One region of the Micromonospora sp. NPDC049203 genome, then DNA from elsewhere that is predicted to be linked to it. Evidence: riboswitches for the same ligand, from Rfam matches in the RefSeq annotation. Region 1 holds a riboswitch; each other region holds the start of a gene.

Region 1 (5,625 bases):
GCTGCCACGCCTGGTCGGCGACCCGCTCGGCCTTGCCCCGGCGGTCCAGCAGGTTGGTTCCGAACATCGTTCTACCTCCTCGGGTGCCGAAGGCCGGCGGCCACTTCGGACTCCGGTGTCCATCCGGCGGTCACTGTCCCGGGCAGTGCCCCACCGGACCCGGCGGCAAACCACGCCCGGGTCATGGCGGGTGCGGCCGGTGAACGGGACGAAGCACCCGAACGCGCCGGGACGGGTGCGGACGGGACGTGCGTGCGCCAGCTACCCTGGTCCGCGGGATCGGCGGGCCCGCCCGGTCGCACGGTTGGCCGTGGCCCGCCACAGGGGGAAACTGGAACCCGGTGGTCCGGATTGGGTACGCCCAGGTGTGCCCAGTTCGCGAATTGCTCATCCCGGGGGGTGGCGACCGGGGCGTGGGAGGAATACTCTCGGTCGCGGCCCGCGTACTGATGAGGCGCCCGTCATGGGCGAGTGGAGGTGCTCGCGTGAGCCTGTCGATCGTGAAGTCGGTGCGGCCGGGTGGTGTCGTCGAGATCGCGCCCCGTGGGGAGATCGACGTCGACACCGCGTACGAGGTGCGGGAAGCGATCGCCGAGGTGCTCGCGAAGGCCCGCCCCGCGCGGATCGAGCTGAACATGCGGCTTGTCACGTTCATCGACTCGGTCGGCATCAGCGCCATGGTCGCCGGCTTCCAGACCTGCGAGGTCAGCGGCGTCAAGCTCGTGGTCACCGAGCCGAGCCGGTTCGTGCACCGGCAGCTCTGGGTGACCGGCCTGCTCGGCCTCTTCGGCGCGCCCGAGCCGTGGTTCGCCGACGACACCCCCGAGGTGCTGCCCGGCGCCTGAGCGCCGTTCGCACCCCCTGCGGCCAGGGGACCTTCTACCCGTTGCCAGTCCGGCGTCGGTACGGGACGATCGTCGCGACGCACGACGGCGAGGGGGCCCGCTTGCAGAGCAGCGACAGCTTCAGCTACACCGTGCAGGCCCGGTGCAGCCGGGCCGAAGCGGTGGCCCTGCTAGGCGACCTGAGTCGCCAGGGTGAGCTGCATCCGCTGATCGTCCGGGTCCGGAAGCTGCCGGCCCGGCCCGGCGCGCTGGCCAGCTACGCGATCACCGACCGGCTGCAACTCGGCCCGCTGCACTTCCCGGTGACCTACCAGGCGGACGTGCTGATCGCGAGCGAGGACGAGGTGGTCACCGTCGCCCGGCAGCAGCCGGCGACGACCGTACGCAACCACACCCGGCTGCGCGACGAGGACGACGGCACGGTACGCGTCGAGGTGGAGATCACGCTCACCGCGCCGGCACCGCTGTTCGGGTACGCGTTCCGCCAGGCCCGGGCGGCTCACCTGGGCCTGGCGGCGCGTCTCGGAGCGACCCTGGAGGGCCGGCCGGCCTGATCCGGCCGGCCCCTTCCGGGCGCTCAGTACACCGACAGGTGCACGTGGTTGGTGTGGTCGCTGGACGGGTCGCCGTTGCCCCCGCTGTACGACTTCCACCCGCTGCTGGGCAGCCAGATCTGCTTGAACCAGATCACGTAGAGCACGGCGAGCGGGTCGGCGTTGCGCACGAAGTACGCGGCCAGGTTGTTGCCGTACGTCCGGTCGCCGCCGGAGGCCACGCCGCCGAAGCCGTTCTTCTGCGCGGCGAAGTCGCAGGCCCGCCCCTTCGGGTGCTCGCCCGAGCCGCTGGGCCGGTGGCACGAGACGTACCTGGTGAAGCCGGCCGCCTTCGCCTGTTGCAGCGCGTGCAGCGTGCGCGGGGTGATGCAGCCGTTGGCCGGGGTCGGGTCGTTGACGCTGCACGACTCCGGGGGCCAGGAGCCGTCCGAGTTGCGCGGCGCCGGCTTCGCGTTCTTGGTGGAGGTGCCCTGGACGCTGCCGCCGCTGCTGCTGCGCGTGGCGCGGTCGTTCGCCACCTCCAGGGCGCGCTCGGCCTGCTCCTTGCGCTTGGCCATCACCGTCACCTGCTTGCGCTGCTCGCGGATCTCGCCGTCGAGCTGGGCGCGGGTGCGGGTGGCCTGGTCCCGGGTGGCGATCAGGTCGCGCAGCGTACGGTCCTCGTGCGCGGCGACCTGTTCCAGCGCGGCGGCCCGGTCCATGAAGCCCTCCGGGCTGCTGCTGCCCAGCAGCACCCCGGCGGTGCCCAGGCGGCCGTTGCGGTACGCCACGGCGGCGATCTCGCCGACCTTGGCGTCGCGTACGGCCAGCTCGGCGCCGACCGTCTTGAGCTGTTCGTTCAGTTGCTTCTGGCGGCTCACCGACCGGTTCAGCGCGGCCTTGGCCTCCAGCCAGCCCTTGCTGGCGGCGTCGAGCTGGGCACGCAGTTCGGGCGTGCCGCCCTCGTCGTCGCCGCCGGGCGCGGCGGCGAGCAGGCCGGTCGCCGGCCCCGCCGAGGCGGGGGAGACCGGAACAGTCGCGACGCCGAGGGCCAGCGTCGCGACGAGCAGGGCCGCCAACCGGGCGGCTGTCCGTCGTACAGGTGCCACGTGGGGCATTCACACGTCCTTCCGTCAACGCCGACCGGGTTAGCTGACGGGTTCGGGACGGAAGATCCCTACCGCTGACGCGGATGCACCCCACGTACGTGGTTCCCCGGCTCGTCCCTGCGGACGATTAGGCGACGGCCGCCCCACCGGGGCCGGTGGCGTCCGCGGGTGCGGCCGCGACCGACACTACCGGCGCTGCCCGGGCGTGGCTCGGTGGAGCAACGCCACCAGGTGGGGCAAAACCGGCATAAGACTACAACAGCCACAGTGATTTAAGTCTGCCCTAATCACCACTCGGTCTTCCCGCACACGCCGGCCGACGCTCCGGGTTCGACCTGCAACGTGGCGTGATCGATGGAGAAGTCCTCGTGCAGGGCGGCCCGCGCGGCGGCCAGCACCTGCCCCGGGTCCACGCCCGGGTCGGTGGTCAGGTGCGCCGAGGCCACCTCCATGCCCGAGGTGAGCGTCCAGACGTGCAGGTCGTGCACCTCGGCCACGCCGGGTACGGCGGCCAGCCGGTCGTGCACGGCGGTCACCTGGAGGTGCTCCGGCGCGGCCTGCACCAGGATGCGCAGCGCGGCCCGGCCGAGCCGCCAGGTGCGCGGCAGGATGAACAGGCCGATCCCGACGGCTACCAGCGGATCGGCCCACCACCAGTCGGTCGCGGCGATGACCAGCGCGGCGGCGATCACGCCGAGCGAGCCGAGCAGATCGCCGAGCACCTCCAGGTACGCCCCGCGCAGGTTGATGCTCTCCTTCGCCCCGGCGCGCAGCAGCGCGAACGCGACGATGTTGGCGAGCAGGCCGAGCACCGCCACCACGAGCATCGGGCCGGCCAGCACCTCCGGCGGCTCGCCGAACCGGCGTACCGCCTCGACCAGGACGTAGAGCGCGACGGCGCCGAGCAGCACGGCGTTGGCCAGGGCGGCGAGCACCTCCAGCCGGTAGAGCCCGAACGTGCGCTGCGGGTCGGTGCCGGCGCGGCGGGCGGCGGTGATCGCGGCCAGGGCCATGCCGATGCCGAGGACGTCGGTGAACATGTGCCCGGCGTCGGAGAGCAGCGCGAGCGAGCCGGTGGTGAAGGCGGCCACCGCCTCGACCACCATCAGGACGGCGAGCAGCGCGAAGGCGGCCCAGAGGCGGCCCCGGTGGCGGTGTGCCGCGTTGGCCACCGCGCCGCTGTGGTCATGACCTGCGCCCACGCCAACACCCTTCCTGCCCCGTACCGGCCAGGCCCAATGTATGTTCACATCGCTATGTATGCAACTGAACTGTGGGTGACGTCAGGGGCGCGGACGGGTGTCCCTCAGAGCGGGTCGAGCGTGGTGAGGCGCTGGGTCGCCCGGGACAGCGCCACGTAGAGCGTGCGTACCCCCGAACCGGGGTCGGCCCGGATCTCACTCGGCGCCACCAGCACCACGCCGTCGTACTCCATGCCCTTCGCCTGGAGGCTGGTGACCACCTGGAGCCGGCTCGCGCCGAGCGCGCCCAGCCAGCCGGCCACCTCGTCCCGGCGCGGCACCGGCGTGATCACACCAACGGTGCCCTCCACCTGCGCGAGCAGCGCCTCGGCCGCCTCGACGGTGGCCGCCGGCAGGTCGGCGGCGGGCACCGTGCGCTCGACCGGCGGCACGCCGGTGGACCGCACCGCGTCGGGCAGCGGCAGGTCCGGGTAGAGCCGGCGGATCTCCGCCGCCGCCACCGCGAAGATCTCCGCCGAGTTGCGGTAGTTGGTGGTCAGCTCGTAGCGGTGTCGCTTGCGTCGGCCCAGCGCCTGGTCCCGGGCGCGGTCCAGCTCCTGCGGGTCGCCGGTCCAGGCGGTCTGCGCCGGATCGCCGACCACCGTCCAGGACGCCAGCCGCCCGCGCCGCCCGACCATCCGCCACTGCATCGGCGAGACGTCCTGCGACTCGTCCACCACCACGTGCGCGTAGTCGCGGTAGTCGGCCGGACGCTCCCGGGCCGCCGCGCGGGCGGCACGCTGCCGGTCGGCGTACGTGCTCAGCTCGCGCACGCCACCGGCGAGCTGGTACGGGTCGCGCCTGGGCCGGGCCCGCTGCACGGGCTTGCCGAGCAGCGCGTCCAGCTCGTCGAGCAGCGCGATGTCCGCCACGGTCAGCCCGTCGGTCCCGAGCGTGCGGTACGCCTGCCCGAGCAGCCGGATCTCGGCCGAGGAGAGGATCCCCCCGGCGTAGCGGCGCAGCCGGTCCGGGCGGGCCAGCCAGTCCAGCACGTGCCGCGGGTGCAGCCGCGGCCACCACGCCTTGAGGAACTCGCGGAACTCCGGCCGCTCGATGATCTCGTCCTCGAACGCCGGCTGCTCCGGCAGCCGGCCCACCCGCAGCGTGCGGGCCTGCGCGTAGAGCGCGGCGAGCACCGCGTCGAACGCCGCCCGGCGCACCTCGTTGCGGCGGGCGCCCCGGGCCAGCGTCCGGTCCCGGACCGCGTCCAGCGCGGCGCGCTCCAGGCGCAGCAGCTCGCCCCGGTAGAGCAGGCGCAGCTCGGCCGGGGAGTCCGGCACCGCGTCGCGGACCGCGCGTTCCAGCACCCGGCGCATCCGCAGCGAACCCTTCACCGCCGCCACGTCCGGCGGGTCGGCGCGGGACGCGGACAGGCCGGGGAACAGCGAGCCGAGCGAGTGCAGCGTGGCCGTCTCCTCGCCCAGCGAGGGCAGCACCGAGGCGATGTACTCGACGAACACGCCGGACGGGCCGACCACGAGGATGCCGCCGCCGGCGTACCGGGCCCGGTCGGAGTAGAGCAGGTACGCGGCCCGGTGCAGCGCCACCGCCGTCTTGCCGGTGCCCGGGCCGCCGGAGACGATCGTGACGCCGTTGCCGGGGGAGCGGATCGCCTCGTCCTGCTCCCGCTGGATGGTGGCGACGATGTCCCGCATGCCCCGGCCGGTGGCCCGGGACAGCGTGGCCAGCAGGGCCCCGTCACCGACCACCGCCATGTCCGGCGGCGCGGCCTCCGGATCCAGCAGGTCGTCCTCGATCCGGGTGACCTTCTCGGAGGCGGACTGGATCGTGCGCCGGCGCACCACGCCGCGCGGCTCGGCGGGCGTGGCCTGGTAGAACGCGGCGGCGGCGGGCGCCCGCCAGTCCACCACCAGCGTCTCCGCGTCCACGCCCCGCA
Region 2 (5,625 bases), on a different contig from region 1:
GCGCTGCACCGCTGGGTGGAGGTGCCGATGATGCGCCTGCTCGGCCCGTCCCGCCGGGCCCGCGCGGCGTCGCGCGCACCGGCCGTGCCGGCTCCGCGCGGGCCCGCCGCCACCCCGGCCGCCGACGGCGGCGCGACGTCCGGGACCGGTCCGGCCGAGGGCGTCGAGTACGCCGGGCGGCGTCGCCCGGACTGACACGCGCACACGTCGGCCGGTTGATCCGCGACACGCCGTGCGGCGGTGCGTTGGTGGGGGATCGGCGGTAATTTGTACCCGTGCTTCCGATCGCGCTCACCTGCCCCGTGTGGTGGGTGGCGCGCTGGGCCGCCCGGATGTTCGCCAGTCTCGCCGTGGTCGTCGCCTGCTCGTTCGGCGCCGCCGCGCTGCCGTCCGGTGTCGCCGCCGCTCCGGCTCCGGCGGTCGCCGTCCCGGCGTACCCGGCCGTGGGCGCCTCGGCTGCCGCACGGCCGGAGGCCGACCGCGTGGCCGAGTGGCACGCCCGTCCCGCCGGTGGCCCGGCACCCGCCGCCCGGGTGGCGGTCCCGGGTGACCCGCAGCCGGTCCCGGCCGGCCGGACCGCCGCGCCGGCCGGCCCGCGGGCACCGCCCGCCCGCTGATCCACCCACGGGCCGCGCCCGTTCACCGCACCCACCGCACGTCATCCCCGCACCCGCCACGGCGGCCCAACGGCGCCCGGCGAGGTCGTGCGGGTCCTCCCGCCAGGTCCTTCCCGTGAGGTGCCGACCATGTCGCAGACCGCTCTGTACCACTTCCTCACCTCCGTGCCCGAGGCCGCCGCCATCTGGTCCTTCCTGCTGCTGCTCGCCCTCGGCCTGCTCGCCGCGCTCGTGGCCCGGCCCGACCGCGACGCCGCGCCGGAGGCCGCCGCCGAACCGGCCGACGCCGCCCGCCGCGACGACCTGATCCGGTACGCCGAGGAGGTGGCGGTGGCCGCCGCCGGGGCCGCCCAGACCGCCCGGCGCCGCCGGGAGCAGTGGCTGGCCGCGCAGGACGAGGCGGACCGGGCGTGGACCGCGTACGACGAGGCGGACGCCGCCGCCCGACGCCTGGCCGGCACCGCCGCGCTGGCCGCCCCGCGCACACCCCGAACCCCCGCGGAGTACGCGACCCGGGAGCGCTGGCTGCGCCACGCCGCCATGACGGCGCACTGGCGGGGCGACCTGAGCGCCCGCCAGCTCGCCGACGTGCTGGCCCGCCGCAACGGCTGGGATCCGCGCCGGCACCCGGCCGACCAGGAGATCGTGCTGGCCCGCATCGTCCGGGACGGGCGCCGGGCCGGGTGGGAGAGCGCCGCCGCGCGGGAGCGGCAGTCCTGGCGGGACGCGGAACTGGCCGCCGAGGCCGCCCGTACGCTCGCCGCCGAGGCGTACGCGGCCACCGCGGCGCTGTGGCCCGCCCCGGCGTACCGGAGCGCCGCGACGAACCCGCTGCCGGTGCCCGCGCCGGTGCGGCGTGCCAGGTGGCGTCCGGCCCGGGTGGGCTGAGACGGGCGTCTCGACCGAATCGTTACCCGCGATGTTTGCGGGCCCGGGGACCCGGGCCGTCGAATCGGGCGCCGGGCGCAGAACGGGCCATCGAGTCACGCGACTGCGGGCCGGCTGCTCGCAGTCTGTCCGCTTTCCGCCGCCGGGTGACGTGAAAACCGCTTGTCCCATCGAGTGAAGTCAGTAACCGGCTGTTCCGAAATCCGTTACCGCAGATCACGTTTACGCAGGTCGGGACGTTTGGCAGGGGGCAATACCGGCCGGTAGTGTCGGCGCGTCGATGCGGTAACCGATCGCCGACGGCGACGCCGCACCGACCCGCCTAATCGTGTCTCACGAACCGGGGACCCATAAGCAACATCGGGGTGAATCCGCGGGCCCACGGCCCGTGGTAGGGCGTACTTCCCGCCCGAATCCGTCAGCTAACCCGGTCGGCGGTCACGGAAGGAGTACCGACCTCGTGCCCACCCCCCGATCGTCCCCCCGCCTCCACGGCAACGCGGTGCCCGCGCTCGCCTGACGCGCGACCGCAACCGCCCCCCTGGGCGCCCGGCGTCACGGGCGTTCCCGATCCCCCGGCCATCCGGCCCCGCCAGCACGCGTGAGTTCCTCCGCGTGCCGGGCCGGCGTGCGCCGCTCACGCCCCGTGGAGGATTTCGTGAAGCACCACCTGAAGCGTCAGCTACGACGGATCGTCACCGAACGCCCGTACCAGATCATCGCCGGATCGGCCGCCGCGCTCGTGCTGGCCGCCGGTGCCGGCACCGTCGCCACCGCCGGTGACGACGCGCCGGTCCAGGAGAACACCGCATCGGTCGCCGAACTCGGCGCCGCCCGCCTCGGCGAGCAGCCCGCCAGCCGCGGCGAGGCCCGGATCGCCGTCCCGCAGGCGTCGCCTAGTGCCTCGGCCGCGCCGAGCGCGTCGCCCAGCGCGTCGGCGTCGGCGAAGGCGTCGGCGGACCCGGACACCACGGCGAAGGCGAAGCCGAAGCCGCCGTCGAGCAGGTCGCTCGACTACGACTACCAGGCGCAGACCAACTACTTCTACTGCGGCCCGGCCGCCGTGCGCAACGCGCTCAGCGCCGCCGGCATCGAGCGCAGCCAGGACGCGCTCGCCGGTCCGCTCGGCACCACCGAGATGGGCACCAACTCGGCCGAGGACACCACCCGGGTGCTCAACCAGCAGGTCAAGGGCAACCCGTACCGGACCCGCATGATTCCCGCCGGCTCCGCCAGCCCGGCTCAGATGGACCGGCTCCAGGCCGACGTGGTCGAGGCGATCAGCAACGGCCGCGCGGTCGTGGCGAACGTCGCCGGCACCGTCACCGACACCAACGGCGGCTGGCACTCGTTCCCCGGTGGCCACTACGTCGCGGTGGTGGGCTACAAGAACGACGGCCGGATGGTGCGGATCGCCGACTCGGCCGACCCGTCGCTGCCGTCGTACTGGGTCACCACGATCGACCTGGCGCACTGGATCGCCAGCCGCGGCTACTCCGCCTGACCCGTCCGCAAACCCGAAGGCCGGCACCCCCCGGGGGTGCCGGCCTTCCCCGTCCCACCTTCCGCCCTCGTTGATCTTGCACTTTCGGCCCTTCCACAGCGGGGTAAAACGGGCATCGGCGGGGCCGCAACTGCAAGATCGACGGGCGGGGGTGAGGGCGGGGCGGGACCGAGGTGGGGTGGGTTCGGTGTCGCGGGGGCGGGGCGGGCGGTGGCAGACTGCGCCAATGGGCGATACGACGGGTGACCGGCATCTGGTTCTCCTGCACGGCATGGGCGCCACCGGTGAGGTGTGGCTGCCCTGGGCGCCGCTGCTGGAGCGCCGCTGGCCCGGCCGCTGGCTCGCCAGCGATCTGGCCGGTCACGGCTGGTCGCCGCCGCTGCACGGCTACTCGTTCGAGGCCCTGGCCCAACGCGTGGCCGACGGGCTCGGCCCGGTCCGGCTCGGCCCCGACGACCGGCTCGTGCTGCTGGGGCACTCGCTCGGCGGGGTGGTGGCGCTGGCGCTCGCCGCCCGGCAGCGGGGTCTTCCGATCGACGCGGTGGTGGGCCTCGGCATCAAGGCGGTCTGGTCCCCGGCCGAGCTGGCGAAGTCGGCGGAGCTGGCCGCCCGGCCGGTCACCTGGTTCGCCACCCGCGACGAGGCGGCCCGGCGCTACCTGCGGGTATCAGGGCTGGCCGGACTGTTCGCCCCGGACCATCCCGTGGTGGAGGCGGGGCTGCGGCGGGAGGACGGCCGCTGGCGGCTCGCCATGGACCCGGCCGCGTTCGCGGTCGGGGAGCCCCGGCTGCCGGCGCTGCTGGCCGCCACCGACGTGCCGGTGCTGCTGGCCCGGGGCGAGCTGGACCCGATGGTGACCGACGCGCAGCTCAAGGAACTGGGCGTGCCGGTTGCCACGCTGCCGGGGCTGGGCCACAACGCGCACGTCGAGGACCCGGCGGCGGTGCTCGCCCTGCTCGACCCGTACCTCTGACCTGGCCTACACCACGGCGCGCGGCGCCGGGACCGCCCAGTCGGGTTCCAGCTCCCGGCGGGCGGCGGCGAGGAACGCCTCGGCGTAGGCGTCGGCGGGGAAGTCGCCCAGGTAGCGCGTCCGCGCGGCCCAGCGCTGCGCGGCCTTCGGGTCGGCGTCGAGCAGGTCGGTGAGCACCTCGTCCACGTTCGACATGTCCCGCCGCAGCACGTAGCCGGACGCCGCGAGCGGGAACCGCTCGACGAAGTGCTCGCCGTCGGCGCCGGTGTCGGTGACCGCGTACGGCTTGCCGGAGTAGAGCCAGTCGGAGATGACCCCGGAGACGTCGGAGACCAGCGCGTCGGCGCGGTTGACGCACTCGGTCAGCGTCAGCTCGCGGGCCGCTGCGGCACCCCACAGGTGCGGCCGGCCGGTCTTCGCCCGGTCGGCGGCGAGCAGTTCGGTGAGCCGGGCGAGCTGACGGGCCGAGGCCGGGTTCTTGCCGGTGTATGGGTGGGCGCGCAGGATCACCGCCACCTCGCGGTCGATCAGCCGGCGGATCAACGTCTCGGCCACCGGCAGCGAGCAGTAGTTGGCGTCGGCGTGGTGCCCGGTCCAGGTCGGGGTGTAGAGCACAGTGGGGTGCGCCGACGGGGTGACCGGCTCCCGGCGTACCTCGATCGCCTCGACCTGGGGACGGCCGACCACGACGAACTTGTCGGCGGGGATCTCCACGCCGGCGCGGGCGTACCTGTCGACAGCCGCCTGCCCGGCCACGAAGATCTTGTCGAAGATGGCCGAGACCGGGTTGGCGCTGGGGGCCTTGTCGCTGTCGCCGTGGTGCAGCTGCACGTGGGTGAGCTGGTTGAACCGGATCAGGTGGGCGTTCTTCGCGCCGTGGTTGACGTAGAACGCCACGCGCAGGCTCGGCGCCAGCGCCTCGTCCAGCGCCTTCAGCGTGGGGCAGAGGACCACCGGGGCGCGGGTGGCGGCGGCCACCGCGGGCAGGAGCTCCGGCTCGCGCAGCACCACCACGAACGGGCGCCCGATCCGTTCCAGGTACGGCAGCCACATGGTGACCTGATATTCCGAGCCGGGCGGCGCGGAGAAGTGCAGCACGAACTCGGGCTGGTGGCGGCGCAGCGCCCGGCCGACCGGGCCACCGCCGGCGGGCGGCCGGAACCGCCGCCGGGCGAGGTCCAGCGCGACCGCCCCGCACCCGGCGCCCACCAGCAGTGCGGCGGCCAGCGCCGTCCAGGCCGGCAGCGCCAGGACGGCGGCGAGCGCCACCACGGCGAGCAGCACCAGCAGCGCGTCGCCGAGCCGGGCCGCGACCACAGGTGTCCAGGTGCGGACCGGGAGGTTGGCCGCGCGGAGCTCCAGCGCGCCGGCCTGCCGCAGCGGCCCGACCAGCAGCACCAGCCCGAGCAGCACCAGCGCGGTGGCGGCCAGCACCGGGTCGAAACCGTCGTCGAGACGGCGGGCGTAGCCGACCAGGATGCCGGCGGCGACGAGCACCGTCTCGGCGAGGCCGTCGGCCGACGGCCGGACCCGGCGCTCCCACGCGGTCGCGGCGAGCGCCGCGACGGCCAGGGCCAGGCCCCAGCCGGTGGCCCCGGTGAGTGCCACGACGAGGAAGGCCAGCACCGCCAGCCCGGTGGTCA
Region 3 (5,625 bases), on a different contig from region 1:
CGCGGTGATCGTCGGCTGCTCCGACTCGCGGCTCGCCGCCGAGATCATCTTCGATCGCGGCCTCGGTGACCTCTTCGTGGTGCGTACCGCCGGGCACACCGCCGGGCCGGAGGTGCTCGGCAGCGTCGAGTACGCCGTCACCGTGCTGGGCACTCCGCTCGTGGTGGTGCTCGGGCACGACTCGTGCGGCGCGGTCCAGGCCGCCCGCGAGGGGGTCCGGACCGGCGCCGCCCCGGCCGGGCACCTGGGCGCGGTGGTGGACGCGGTCTCGCCCAGCCTGCTGCGCGCCGCCCGCCAGGGCGTCGAGGACCTCGACGGCATCATCGACGTGCACATCGCGCAGACCGTGGAGACGCTGCTGGCCCGGTCCGGCGTGCTGGCCGAGCGGGTGGCGGCGGGGCGGTGCACGGTGGTCGGCATGTCGTACCGGCTCGCCGGCGGCGAGGTGCGGACCGTGGCGCAGGCCCCGGCCCCGCTGCCCGCCCCGGCGGCGCCCGCAGACCCGGCGCTGGCGAGCTGATCCACGGGGAAGACGAAAGGGGCCGCCCGAGGGCGGCCCCTTCTTCGTGGTGTCCGGCGTCAGAGCAGCGACATGTGGACGTGGTCGGTGTGGTTCGACGGCCCGCTGTAGGAGCGCCAGCCGGTGGCCGGGAACCAGATCTGCCGGTTCCAGATGACGTAGTAGATGCCCAGCCGGTCGGCGTTGCGGATGAGGAAGGCGGCCACCTCGTTGCCGTACCTGCGGGTGTCGTTGTTGTGCCAGGGTGCGAAGCCGCTGTTCTGCAGCGACCAGTCGCACGCCTTGCCCTTGGGGTGCTCCCACGGCCCGCCGGACCGGTAGCAGCCCACGAAGCGCTTGAAGCCCGCGCGCCGGACCTCCTTGTACGCGTGCAGCGTGCGCGGCGTGACGCAGCCCGAGGTGGTCGGGTCGTCCTCGCTGCACGACTCGGCCTTCCACCCGCCGTCGGCGGTGCGGCCGGGGGCGATCTTGGCGACCGGTGAGGTGGCGGAGACCAGTCCGCCGGTGAAGCCGAGGCCGCCGACGAGCTTCAGCGCGCGCTCGGCCTGCACCTTCTCGCGCTCCATCGCGTTCTTCTGCTTCTCCTGCTCGCGGACCTCGGCGTCCATCGCGATCTTGGCCTGCTCGGCGCGGGTCTTGACCGCGTTGATGGCGGCCAGGCGCTGCGCGTTGAGGAGGTTCAGCTCGTCCAGGGCGTTGACCCGGCGGACGAACGAGTCGGGGGAGTTGCTCTCCAGCAGCATCGCCATCGCGCCCATCCGGCCGGTCCGGTAGGACTGGGCGGCGAGCTGGTTGACCTGCGGGCTGAGCGCGTCGAGTTCGGCCTGTGCCGTCTTCACCTCGGCCGCCAGCCGCCGCTGGCGGTCCTGCGACTTGGCGAGCTTCGCCTTGGCCTGGAGGAAGTTCCGGTTGGCGGAGTCGATCGCCTCGGTGATGAGCGGCGGTTCGCCGTCCTCCTCGTGGCCCGAGGGGTTGCCGGGTGCCGCCGCGGCGGGGGCCGCGGTCGCCGGCGTCGGCCCGGCCAGCACGGCCAGTGAGGCCAGCACGGCCACCACGGGTGTCAGCCAGCGGCGCAGGGGTGCCGTCACAGTGTTCCCTTCCGTCGGCCGCCGACCGGGTTAGCTGACGGGTTCGGGACGGAAGTGGCCCCTACCGCTGTCGCGGATTCACCCCATGTACCTGGTTCCCCGGCTCGCCCGTGGGCGATTGGGCGGCGGCACCGCTGGCGCCGGTGCGCGCCTTCGGCGGTGACCGGCAGCGAGGTTACCCGACAGCACTCGTGAGGATCTACGTCCGGAAGCCGACCAATAGCGAGATTTCGCCGTGGCGCACCGTGACCAGCGTCGCGTTTGAAATCGATGGTCACGCTGCGGAGTCTCACCATGCGGCCTCCGTACTCCTTCCGCCGCCGAGCGCCTCCAGCGCGTCGTCCCGTCCGGCCGGCGGCCGGGGCGCGGGCGGCGCCGGCTCCGCGCCGCGCGGGCGCCGTCCGGCGGTGGTCACGATCGCGGCCAGGCCGGTGGTCAGCGGTACGGCGGCGATCAGGCCGAGCGTGGCCACCGCGCTGCGGACGATCTCCTGGGCGAGGAACTCGCTGGTGAGGATCTCGCTGACCGGGCGGGAGTCGGCGACCAGCAGGAGCAGCAGCGGCAGCGAGGCGCCCGCGTACGCCAGCACGATGGTGTTGACGGTGGACGCGATGTGGGCCCGGCCGACCCGGGTCGCCGCGCGGTAGAGCTGCCGCCGGGACAGCCCGGGGTTGGCGTGCGCCAGTTCGGTGACGGTGGCCGCCTGGGTGACCGTGACGTCGTCCAGCACGCCCAGCGAGCCGATGATGATGCCGGCCAGCAGCAGGCCGTGCAGGTCCACGTCGGCCTGGAACATGGACAGCGTGGTGGCGTCCTCGCTGCCGAAGCCGGTCAGGTGGGTGGCGGACGTGGCGAGCAGGCCGAGCACGCCGGTGATCACCAGGCTGCCCAGCGTGCCGAGCACCGCCACCGACGTCTGCGCGGTGATCCCGTGGGTCAGGTAGAGCACCACGAACATGATCAACGCGGCGCCGACGATGGCCACCAGCAGCGGCGGCTGGCCGGCGCCGATGCCCGGCAGCACGAAGCCGAGCAGGATGGCGAAGCTGGCCGCCAGGCCGGCGAGCGCGGCCAGCCCGCGCCAGCGGCCGAACGCCACGATCGCGGCGGCGAACAGCACCATCAGCCAGATCAGCGGCGTGCCGCGCTGGTGCTCGGCGATGTTGTAGGACTTCACCGCCGGGTCGGCCGGGTCGGTCAGCTCGACCAGGACCACCTCGTCGCCGACCGCGACCCGGGGCGCGCCGGGCCCGGCCGGGATCGGCGTCTCGACCTGGCGGCCCGCGTCCGGACCCTGCTCGGCGGTCACCGTCACGGTGCCGCAGGGGCCGCCCCCGCCGTCCGGGGCCTCCGGGGTCGGCGGGCAGGGCTCGGTGACCACCCGGGTCACCGTGCCGTGGTAGCGGGGGACGTCCGCGCCGCCGACCGGCTCCCGGTCCTGCCGGGGCCAGAGGACCAGCGCCGCGATCACGGTGAGTGCGAACAGCGGCACCACCACTGCGACGAGCAGCCGGCGTACGCCCGGCGGCGCGGCGGGTGCGGGGCGGGTGTGGTCGGCACCCATGGCGTCTCCCAACGGTCGGGGCGACGCCTGGTCCGCCGGACCGGTCTGGTCACCCGGGCGGCGCGGACGTGTCGACCACGTCCGGGTCGTCGCCCGGCCATGGTAGGCAGCCTGACCTCACCGGGACCGGTGACGCTCGCCTCGCGTGATCAGGTCAGACCGGCCCGGCGTCGCCGGTACTCGTCCTCGTCGATCTCGCCGCGCGCGTACCGCTCGTCCAGGATGCGCCGGGCCGTCGTCGGGCCCAGGTACTGGGGGCCGGTCCACCGCACGGCCGCCCAGACGAGCCCTGCCAGCACCGCGAGCACCAGCAGGGACCAGATCCACATCCAGCCCATCATCGGGCTCTGCCACATCATCGGGCCGCCCTCCGTCCGTCGCCGCGGGTCCGCCGGGGTCGGCCTGCCCGCCACTTCGACGGTACGACCGCCCCGACGCGTCGGCGCGGGTCGATGTGCCTGGTTCCGGGGGCCGGAGGTCCCCGCTCAGCCGCGCTTCATCAGGCGGCCGACGGCGGCCATCATCTCGGTCGCCATCTCGTCGGCCCGGCCCTCGGCGGCGCCCTCGTGCATGCAGTGCCGGGCGTGGCCGTCGAGCAGGCCGAGGCCGACCTTGTCCAGCGCCGCCTGGATGGCCGAGATCTGGGTGAGCACGTCGATGCAGTAGCGGTCGTCCTCGACCATCTTCTCGATGCCACGGACCTGACCCTCGATCCGGCGGAGCCGGGCGAGGAGTTGGTCCTTGCTGGCGGTGTAGCCCCGGGTCGGGCTGGACGGCGCGGTCATGAAACCGAGGATAGCGTACCCCTCGGGGGTATGCTAACGTCTCGAACGTACCCCTGGGGGGTATAAGATCGGAGGGCGAGATGGAGAGCACCTACCAGGTGAGCGGCATGACCTGCGGGCACTGCGTCAACTCGGTGAGCACCGAGCTGAGCGCGCTTCCGGGCGTCACCGACGTCCAGGTCGACCTGGCCGGCGGCCGGGTCACCGTCACCAGTCAGGACCCGCTGGACGTGGACGCGGTCCGCGCGGCGGTCGACGAGGCCGGCTACGACCTCGTCGGTGCGTGACGGGTCCGACGGACCCGCGGAAACCGAGGAGACACCAATGAACACGGCGACGAAGCTCAGTGGCTTCGCCCTCGGCCTCGTGGCGGTGTTCGGCGCGGCGTACGGGATCGGCAACCTGGCCGATCCCGTCACCCCGGCCGCCGAGACCCGCCACGACGACAGCGACAGCGACCACGGGGCCGGCGACGCCGGTCACGGCGACGAGAGCCAGACGGGCGGCGCTTCCGCGCACCTGCCCGGCGGCCTGCTCGTCTCCGAACGCGGCTACACCTTCCAGCCCGCCGCCGCCCCGGCGGGGCAGTTCGCCTTCCGGATCACCGGCCCGGACGGCGCACCCGTCACCCGCTACGAGGTGGCCCACGACAAGCGTATGCACCTGATCGTCGCCCGGCGGGACCTCTCCGGCTTCCGGCACGTCCACCCGGAGATGGACGGCGACGGCACCTGGCGCGTCGCCTCGCCGGTGGACGGCCCCGGCGTCTGGCGGGCGTTCGCCGACTTCACCCCGGGCGGCGGGGAGCCGCTCACCCTCGGCCTGGACGTCACCGTCCCCGGCGAGCTGGCCGCCCGGCCACTGCCGGCACCGGCGACCAGCACGACTGTCGACGGCTACACGGTCACCCTGACCGGCACGCCGGAGCCGGGCCGGACCAACCGGCTCACGCTCTCCGTCAGCCGCGACGGGCGGCCGGTCACCGATCTTCAGCCCTACCTCGGCGCGTACGGGCACCTGGTGGCACTGCGGCAGGGCGACCTGGCGTACCTGCACGTGCACCCGGAGGGCACGCCCGGCGACGGGCGCACACCCGCAGGCCCGGCGGTCACGTTCGCCGCCGAGGTGCCGTCGGCCGGGGCGTACCGTCTCTACCTGGACTTCCGGCACGGCGACGCGGTGCACACCGCCGAGTTCACCGTCCTGGCCGGCGACCAGACCGCGCCTGCGCCCGCCGCGCCGGCATCCACCCCCGCACCGACCCCGGACGCCGGACACGGCACCCCGGGGCACGGGCACAGTTGAGCGCCGGAGGTGCCGCGATGACTGCCACGGGAAAGGCGCTGCCCACCGCGCCGAACCTGATCGAACTGGCGATCGGCGGGATGACCTGCGCGTCCTGCGCCGCCCGGATCGAGAAGAAACTCAACCGGATGGACGGCGTCGAGGCGACGGTGAACTACGCCACCGAGAAGGCCACCGTCCGGTACGCCGACGACATCGCGCCGGCCGACCTGATCGCCACGGTCGAGAAGACCGGCTACACCGCAGTGGTGCCGCCGCCGCCCGAGCAGGCGGAGGCGGCAGCGGCCGGGGAGCCGGTGGACGAGCTGCACGCGGCGCGTACCCGGCTCTGGGTCTCCGCCGTGCTCACCGTGCCGGTGATCG
Region 4 (5,625 bases), on a different contig from region 1:
TACGCGGGCTCGACCGGCGGCGCCGCCACCGCGTTCGGGTTCCAGCTCACGAAGATCAACCGGGTGACGAACCCGTCGTGGTACCCGATCGTGCAGGGTTCCTCCGCCGAGCGCTCGATGAAGACCTCGCTGCGTGAGGGCGGCAAGAACACGCTGAACATCTACCTGGGCGAGCTGAGCGACAGCCTGCTGGGCTGGGCGACGTTCCCGAAGCGGACGCTGGACAAGATGGACGGCGTGGTGGTGCTCAACGAGTCGCTGCCCGGCGGCACCGCGACCAACTACAACCAGGGTGACACCGGCACCCACGAGGTCGGCCACTGGCTGAACCTCTACCACACCTTCCAGGGCGGCTGCTCCGGCTCGGGCGACAGCGTCTCCGACACCCCGGCCGAAGCGTCCCCGGCGTACCAGTGCCCGACCGGCCGGGACACCTGCTCGACCGCCGGCAAGGACCCGATCACCAACTTCATGGACTACACGTACGACTCCTGCATGTACCAGTTCACCGCCGGCCAGGCGAGCCGCATGCTCACCGCGTGGAACGCCTACCGCGCAGCCTGACCGTCGTACCGCGTACACCGGTGCCGGCCCTGTCCTCGGACGGGCCGGCACCGTTCGTCGTGGGCCGGGTCAGGCGGCCGGGCGGCGGGTGTCGAAGCCGTGCCGGCCGCGAAGGCCCTCGGCGGCAACCGGGTCACGCCGGGCCGGTTCGACCCCGCGCGGATCGAGCCACACCCGCACCTGCGGCGGGGCGGCGCCGGGCTGGGCCACCGGGTCGCGCCGGGTCAGCATCGCCGCCTCGACAGTGAACTCGAACAGCCGCCAGTCGCCCTGCGGCGCCGCGCGGGCGATCCGGGCCAGCCGCGTCACCGTGGCAGGGTCGGTCACCTGCCGCGCGCGCCCCGCGATGTACGCCTCGTCGTCGCTCTCCTCCGGCGGGAACGAGTGCAGCGCATAACGGCCGTCGCGTTCGAGGTCGCGGCGCTTCGGCGAGTCGACGACGAAGCACCAGAGCCCGTCGGCGGTGATCACCGGGGAGACCGGGTGGACCCGGGGGCCGCCGTCGGCGCGGACCGTGGCGAGGTAGCCGAAGCCCGGCCCATACTGCTGCATCAGGAGGCGGATCTCGTCGGCGAGGCGGGGCTCGTCGGCGGCGAATTCGGACCAGGAAGCCATGTGGACACTCTATCGAACACGTGTACGAAGATGTAGTGCGACACGCAGGTCACCCATACCGGTCGCTATGGTGTTCGGATGCTGCTCTCCGACCGCGACCTGGTCTCCGAGATCAAGGCCGGCACGCTCGCGCTGGAGCCCTTCGAGCCGACGCTGGTGCAGCCGTCGAGCATCGACGTACGCCTGGACCGGCTGTTCCGGGTCTTCAACAACCATCTCTACACACACATCGACCCGTCGAAGCAGCAGGACGACCTGACCTCGATGGTCGAGGTGCCGGAGGGACAGCCGTTCGTGCTGCACCCGGGCGAGTTCGTGCTCGCCTCCACGCTTGAGGTGATCTCGCTGGGCGACCAGCTCGCCGGGAGGCTGGAGGGCAAGTCGAGCCTGGGGCGGCTGGGGCTGCTGACCCACTCGACGGCCGGATTCATCGACCCGGGCTTCTCCGGCCACGTCACGCTGGAGCTGTCGAACGTGGCGAACCTGCCGATCACGCTCTGGCCGGGCATGAAGATCGGCCAGCTCTGCATCTTCCGGCTCTCCTCGCCGGCCGAGCACCCGTACGGCTCGGCCGTCTACGGCTCGCGTTACCAGGGGCAGCGCGGCCCGACGCCGAGCCGGTCCTGGCAGAGCTGGCGCACCTGGCCGACGCGCTGACGGACGCCCGCAGTTGTTAAGAAGGGCCCCCTCCTCTACCGGAGGCGTTAAGAGGGGGCCCTTCCTTACACCCGGCCGTAGCTGTTGATGTCGCCGTCGTCGACCCGCTTCATCGTGATGGGCTTGCCCGACTGGGAGGCGTGCACCACCCAGCCGTCGCCCACGTACATCGCCACGTGGTGCAGGTCGCCGTAGTAGAAGACGAGATCACCGGCACGCAGCTCGGCACGGCCGATCCGCTTCGTCACGCCGTGCTGCTGGCGTGCGTTGTGCGGCAGCGACACGCCGCCCTTGGCCCACGCCGCCATGGTCAGGCCCGAGCAGTCGAAGTGGTCCGGCCCGGCCGCGCCCCAGACGTAGATCTTGCCGATCTGGGCGCAGGCGAACTTGACCGCCGCACCGGCCGCGCCACCGGGGTAACCGGCCGGGCAGGGCGCCGGGCGCAGCGGGCCGCCGCCGCCCTTGCCGTACACCTTGAGCCGCAGCTTCTGCAGCCGGGCGATCTCGGCGTCGATCTGCTTCTTCTTCGCCGCGAGCTGGGCCTCGGTGCGCGCCAGCCCGGCGATCATCTCGTCCAGCGGCTTCTTCTTCGCCGCCAGTTCGTCGCGCAGCGCGGCGACGGAGCGCACCTGCTCGTGCTGCCGGTGCGCGAAGCGGTCGAGCAGTTCCAGGCCGTTGACCAGGTCACCCGGTGAGCGGCTGCCCAGCAGCGCGTTGACGGTGGAGAGGTTGTCGCCCTTGTAGGCGTCGGCGGCGAGCCCGCCGACCTGGCCGAGCGCGGCGTCCACCCGGGCCTGGAGGGGCGCGATCTGCCGGCCGAGCGCGTCGGCCTGCTCGCGCCGCGCGGCGAGCTGTTCGCGTACGGCGTTGACCTGTTCGATGACCGGTTCGAGCTTGTTCCAGTCGCGGTCGATCTGGGCCTCGATCTCGGCGACCGAGGGTTCGGCGTGTGCCGCGGTGGCGCCACCGGTCAGGACGACAGCGGTGCCGACCAGGGCGGCGAGGGCGGTGGTGAAGCGGGACCAGCGGGTACGCGGCACAGCCGTGGACCGGTCGACAGACCGGCTCGACGACGGCCGCGGGGCATGGAGTGCCACCGGCGTCCGTACTCCTTCTTCAGTTCCGCCTACCGGGTTAGCTGACGGATTCGGGCGGGAAGGGAGCCGCCCTACCGCATCGCTGCGGATTCACCCCAGGTACCTGGTTCCCCGGCTCGCCCGCGGGCGACTCGGCGGTGCCGGTCCGTCACCGACCGGGTTGGACGGTGAGACGTACGGCCGACGATTCACCAGAGTAGGGACCACCGTTATCGATCCGCAACTTCCAGCGACGTGACACTCCGTACGCGATCCGGCGGCGAACCACTGACGGAAGTGAAATTTTCTTTCACGGCTGATTACTTACTGGAAAGGTATTGACCGTCACGGGTGTGCGGAGTGAGGGTGGAGACGCAGTGACCCCCATCCCTGTCCAGGAGGTTCGATGCACCTCTCCGCCCCGCCGTCGGGCAGACGGATACTGCTCGCCGCCGCCGTGGCCACCGCCACCGCGCTGGCGACGACCGGCCCGGTGACCGCCGCGCCGGACACGTCCCCGCCCGCGAGCGACAGGCAACAACAATACGCCGCCGCGGCCGCCGAGTACGGCGTCCCGCAGAACGTGCTGCTCGGTGTCTCCTATCTGGAGTCCCGCTGGGACACCCACACCGGGCAGCCGAGCACCAGCGGCGGCTACGGCCCGATGCACCTGACCGACGCCGCGCACATCCTCGCCATGCCGGGCAGCGCCCACGTCGACGAGGACGAGGACCCGCGCGGCGACGACTCCCGTCCACTGAAGCTCGACCCGGCCACGGCCGCCACGCCGGAGCGGGAGGCCCCGCTGCCGCCCGCCTCGCTCCAGACGCTCGACGCCGCCGCCGCGCTCACCGGGCTCGACGCCGGGACGCTGCGGACCGACCCGGCCGCGAACATCCGCGGTGGCGCGGCGCTGCTGGCGTCGTACCAGAAGGCTCTGGGCGGGCCGGTCGGCGCCGGCACCGACCCGGCGGCCTGGTACGGCGCGGTGGCCCGGTACTCCGGCGCGGACACCACCGACGGCGCGGCGGCCTTCGCCGACGAGGTGTACGACCAGCTCGGCCAGGGCGCCAGCCGGACCACCGACGACGGCCAGCGGGTCACGCTCGCCGCCACCGCCGCGACGCCGGACCGTTCCCGGCTGGCCCGGCTCGGTTTGCGTAACGCCGAGCGGCCGGACGGGCTGGAGTGCCCGGTGCGGCTGGCCTGTGAGTGGATCCCCGCGCCGTACGAGCAGCTCAGCGACGACCCGGGTGACTACGGCAACCACGATCTTGGCGACCGGCCGAAGCAGCAGAAGATCGAGTACATCGTCATCCACGACACCGAGGGCTACTTCGGCCCGAGCGTCGACCTGGTGAAGCGGGCCGACTACCTGGGCTGGCACTACACGCTGCGCTCGGTGGACGGCTACATCGCCCAGCACATCAAGACCAAGGACGTCGGCTGGCACGCCGGCAACTGGTACGTCAACGCGAAGTCCATCGGCCTGGAGCACGAGGGCTTCGCCGGTCAGGGCACCTGGTACACCGAGGCGATGTACCGCACCTCCGCCAAGCTGGTGCGCCACCTGGCGCTGAAGCTCGGCATCCCGATGGACCGGCAGCACATCATCGGCCACGACAACGTGCCCGGCATCAACGCCGGCGCGGTGGGCGGCATGCACTGGGACCCGGGACCGTACTGGGACTGGTCGCACTACTTCGACCTGATGAAGGCGCCGTTCCGCACCACCGGCACCGCGCGGACCGGTCTGGTCACCATCGACCCGGACTTCGCCACCAACCGGCCGGCGTTCACCGGCTGCAACCAGCAGCCGCCGGGCGTCCCGACGCCCAGGCCGCCGGCCGAGCCGTGCCCGTCGCGCGGCTCCTCGTCGGTGATCCTGCGGACCGCGCCGAGCCCGGACGCCCCGCTCGTCAACGACCTCGGGCTGCGCCCGGACGGCACGCCGGACACGATGTACATCTCCGACCACGGCGCCCGCGCCTCGGCCGGTCAGACGTACGCGCTCGCCGGCCGGCAGGGTGACTGGACGGCGATCTGGTATCTCGGCCAGAAGGCGTGGTTCCTCAACCCGGCCTCCGCGCCGACCGCGAAGTGGGCCACCGGCTTCGTGGTGACCCCGCGGCCCGGCAAGGCCACCATCCCGGTGTACGGGCGGGCCTACCCGGAGCAGGCCGCCTACCCGGACACCATCCCGTACCAGACCATCTCGCCGCTTCAGTACACGTTCGCCGCCGGCCAGCGGTACGCGGTCGGCGGGGTGCTGCCCGGCGAGTACTACCGGGCCGTCTCGTTCGACGGTTCGGCCCCGGGTGACCGGACCGTGGTACGCGGCGAGAACCGCTACGTGCAGGTCCAGTTCGGCCACCGGATCATGTTCGTGAACCTGGACGACGTGCTGATCCTGCCGTCCCCGGTCGGTGCGCCGCGCTGACCCGTCACCGCACGGCGAGAGGCCCCCGGTCCGTGACGGACCGGGGGCCTCTCGGTGGTACGGGATACGGTCAGGCGACCCGGACGAAGCCGGCGATCGGCATCGTGCTGATGCTCGACACCTGGACCGGTTTACCGGTACGTGGCGCGTGCACCATCACGCCGTTGCCGAGGTAGAGCCCGACGTGGTGCAGATCGGAGCCGAAGAACACCAGGTCACCCGGTCTCGCCTCGGAGCGGGACACCTTGCGGCCCTCGTTCCACTGCGCGCCGG

What was found. A riboswitch is a leader RNA that binds a small molecule or an ion and turns the genes downstream of it on or off. The one in region 1 is predicted to bind cyclic di-AMP.
Region 2: another riboswitch for cyclic di-AMP. It lies ahead of ACGFIA_RS19225 (C39 family peptidase); the one in region 1 lies ahead of ACGFIA_RS20530 (hypothetical protein).
Region 3: another riboswitch for cyclic di-AMP. It lies ahead of ACGFIA_RS10860 (hypothetical protein); the one in region 1 lies ahead of ACGFIA_RS20530 (hypothetical protein).
Region 4: another riboswitch for cyclic di-AMP. It lies ahead of ACGFIA_RS24810 (NlpC/P60 family protein); the one in region 1 lies ahead of ACGFIA_RS20530 (hypothetical protein).

Annotation. Positions count from the first base shown of each region.
Region 1 is NZ_JBICSV010000007.1:178,450-184,074, forward strand. It holds gene ACGFIA_RS20515 (hypothetical protein) at 1-67, opposite strand, end outside; gene ACGFIA_RS20520 (STAS domain-containing protein) at 486-845, shown strand; gene ACGFIA_RS20525 (SRPBCC family protein) at 947-1,399, shown strand; gene ACGFIA_RS20530 (hypothetical protein) at 1,423-2,496, opposite strand; cyclic di-AMP (ydaO/yuaA leader) riboswitch at 2,501-2,631, opposite strand; gene ACGFIA_RS20535 (cation diffusion facilitator family transporter) at 2,775-3,689, opposite strand; gene ACGFIA_RS20540 (AAA family ATPase) at 3,794-5,625, opposite strand, start outside.
Region 2 is NZ_JBICSV010000006.1:343,152-348,776, reverse strand. It holds gene ACGFIA_RS19240 (acyltransferase) at 1-195, shown strand, start outside; gene ACGFIA_RS19235 (hypothetical protein) at 276-617, shown strand; gene ACGFIA_RS19230 (hypothetical protein) at 747-1,505, shown strand; cyclic di-AMP (ydaO/yuaA leader) riboswitch at 1,815-1,957, shown strand; gene ACGFIA_RS19225 (C39 family peptidase) at 2,152-3,009, shown strand; gene ACGFIA_RS19220 (alpha/beta hydrolase) at 3,236-3,982, shown strand; gene ACGFIA_RS19215 (CDP-glycerol glycerophosphotransferase family protein) at 3,989-5,625, opposite strand, start outside.
Region 3 is NZ_JBICSV010000003.1:392,961-398,585, forward strand. It holds gene ACGFIA_RS10855 (carbonic anhydrase) at 1-520, shown strand, start outside; gene ACGFIA_RS10860 (hypothetical protein) at 580-1,608, opposite strand; cyclic di-AMP (ydaO/yuaA leader) riboswitch at 1,612-1,743, opposite strand; gene ACGFIA_RS10865 (YibE/F family protein) at 1,898-3,172, opposite strand; gene ACGFIA_RS10870 (SHOCT domain-containing protein) at 3,322-3,531, opposite strand; gene ACGFIA_RS10875 (metal-sensitive transcriptional regulator) at 3,658-3,957, opposite strand; gene ACGFIA_RS10880 (heavy-metal-associated domain-containing protein) at 4,038-4,244, shown strand; gene ACGFIA_RS10885 (hypothetical protein) at 4,282-5,262, shown strand; gene ACGFIA_RS10890 (heavy metal translocating P-type ATPase) at 5,280-5,625, shown strand, end outside.
Region 4 is NZ_JBICSV010000011.1:79,661-85,285, forward strand. It holds gene ACGFIA_RS24795 (zinc metalloprotease) at 1-564, shown strand, start outside; gene ACGFIA_RS24800 (pyridoxamine 5'-phosphate oxidase family protein) at 634-1,179, opposite strand; gene dcd (dCTP deaminase) at 1,258-1,836, shown strand; gene ACGFIA_RS24810 (NlpC/P60 family protein) at 1,902-2,933, opposite strand; cyclic di-AMP (ydaO/yuaA leader) riboswitch at 2,945-3,080, opposite strand; gene ACGFIA_RS24815 (peptidoglycan recognition family protein) at 3,319-5,352, shown strand; gene ACGFIA_RS24820 (C40 family peptidase) at 5,423-5,625, opposite strand, start outside.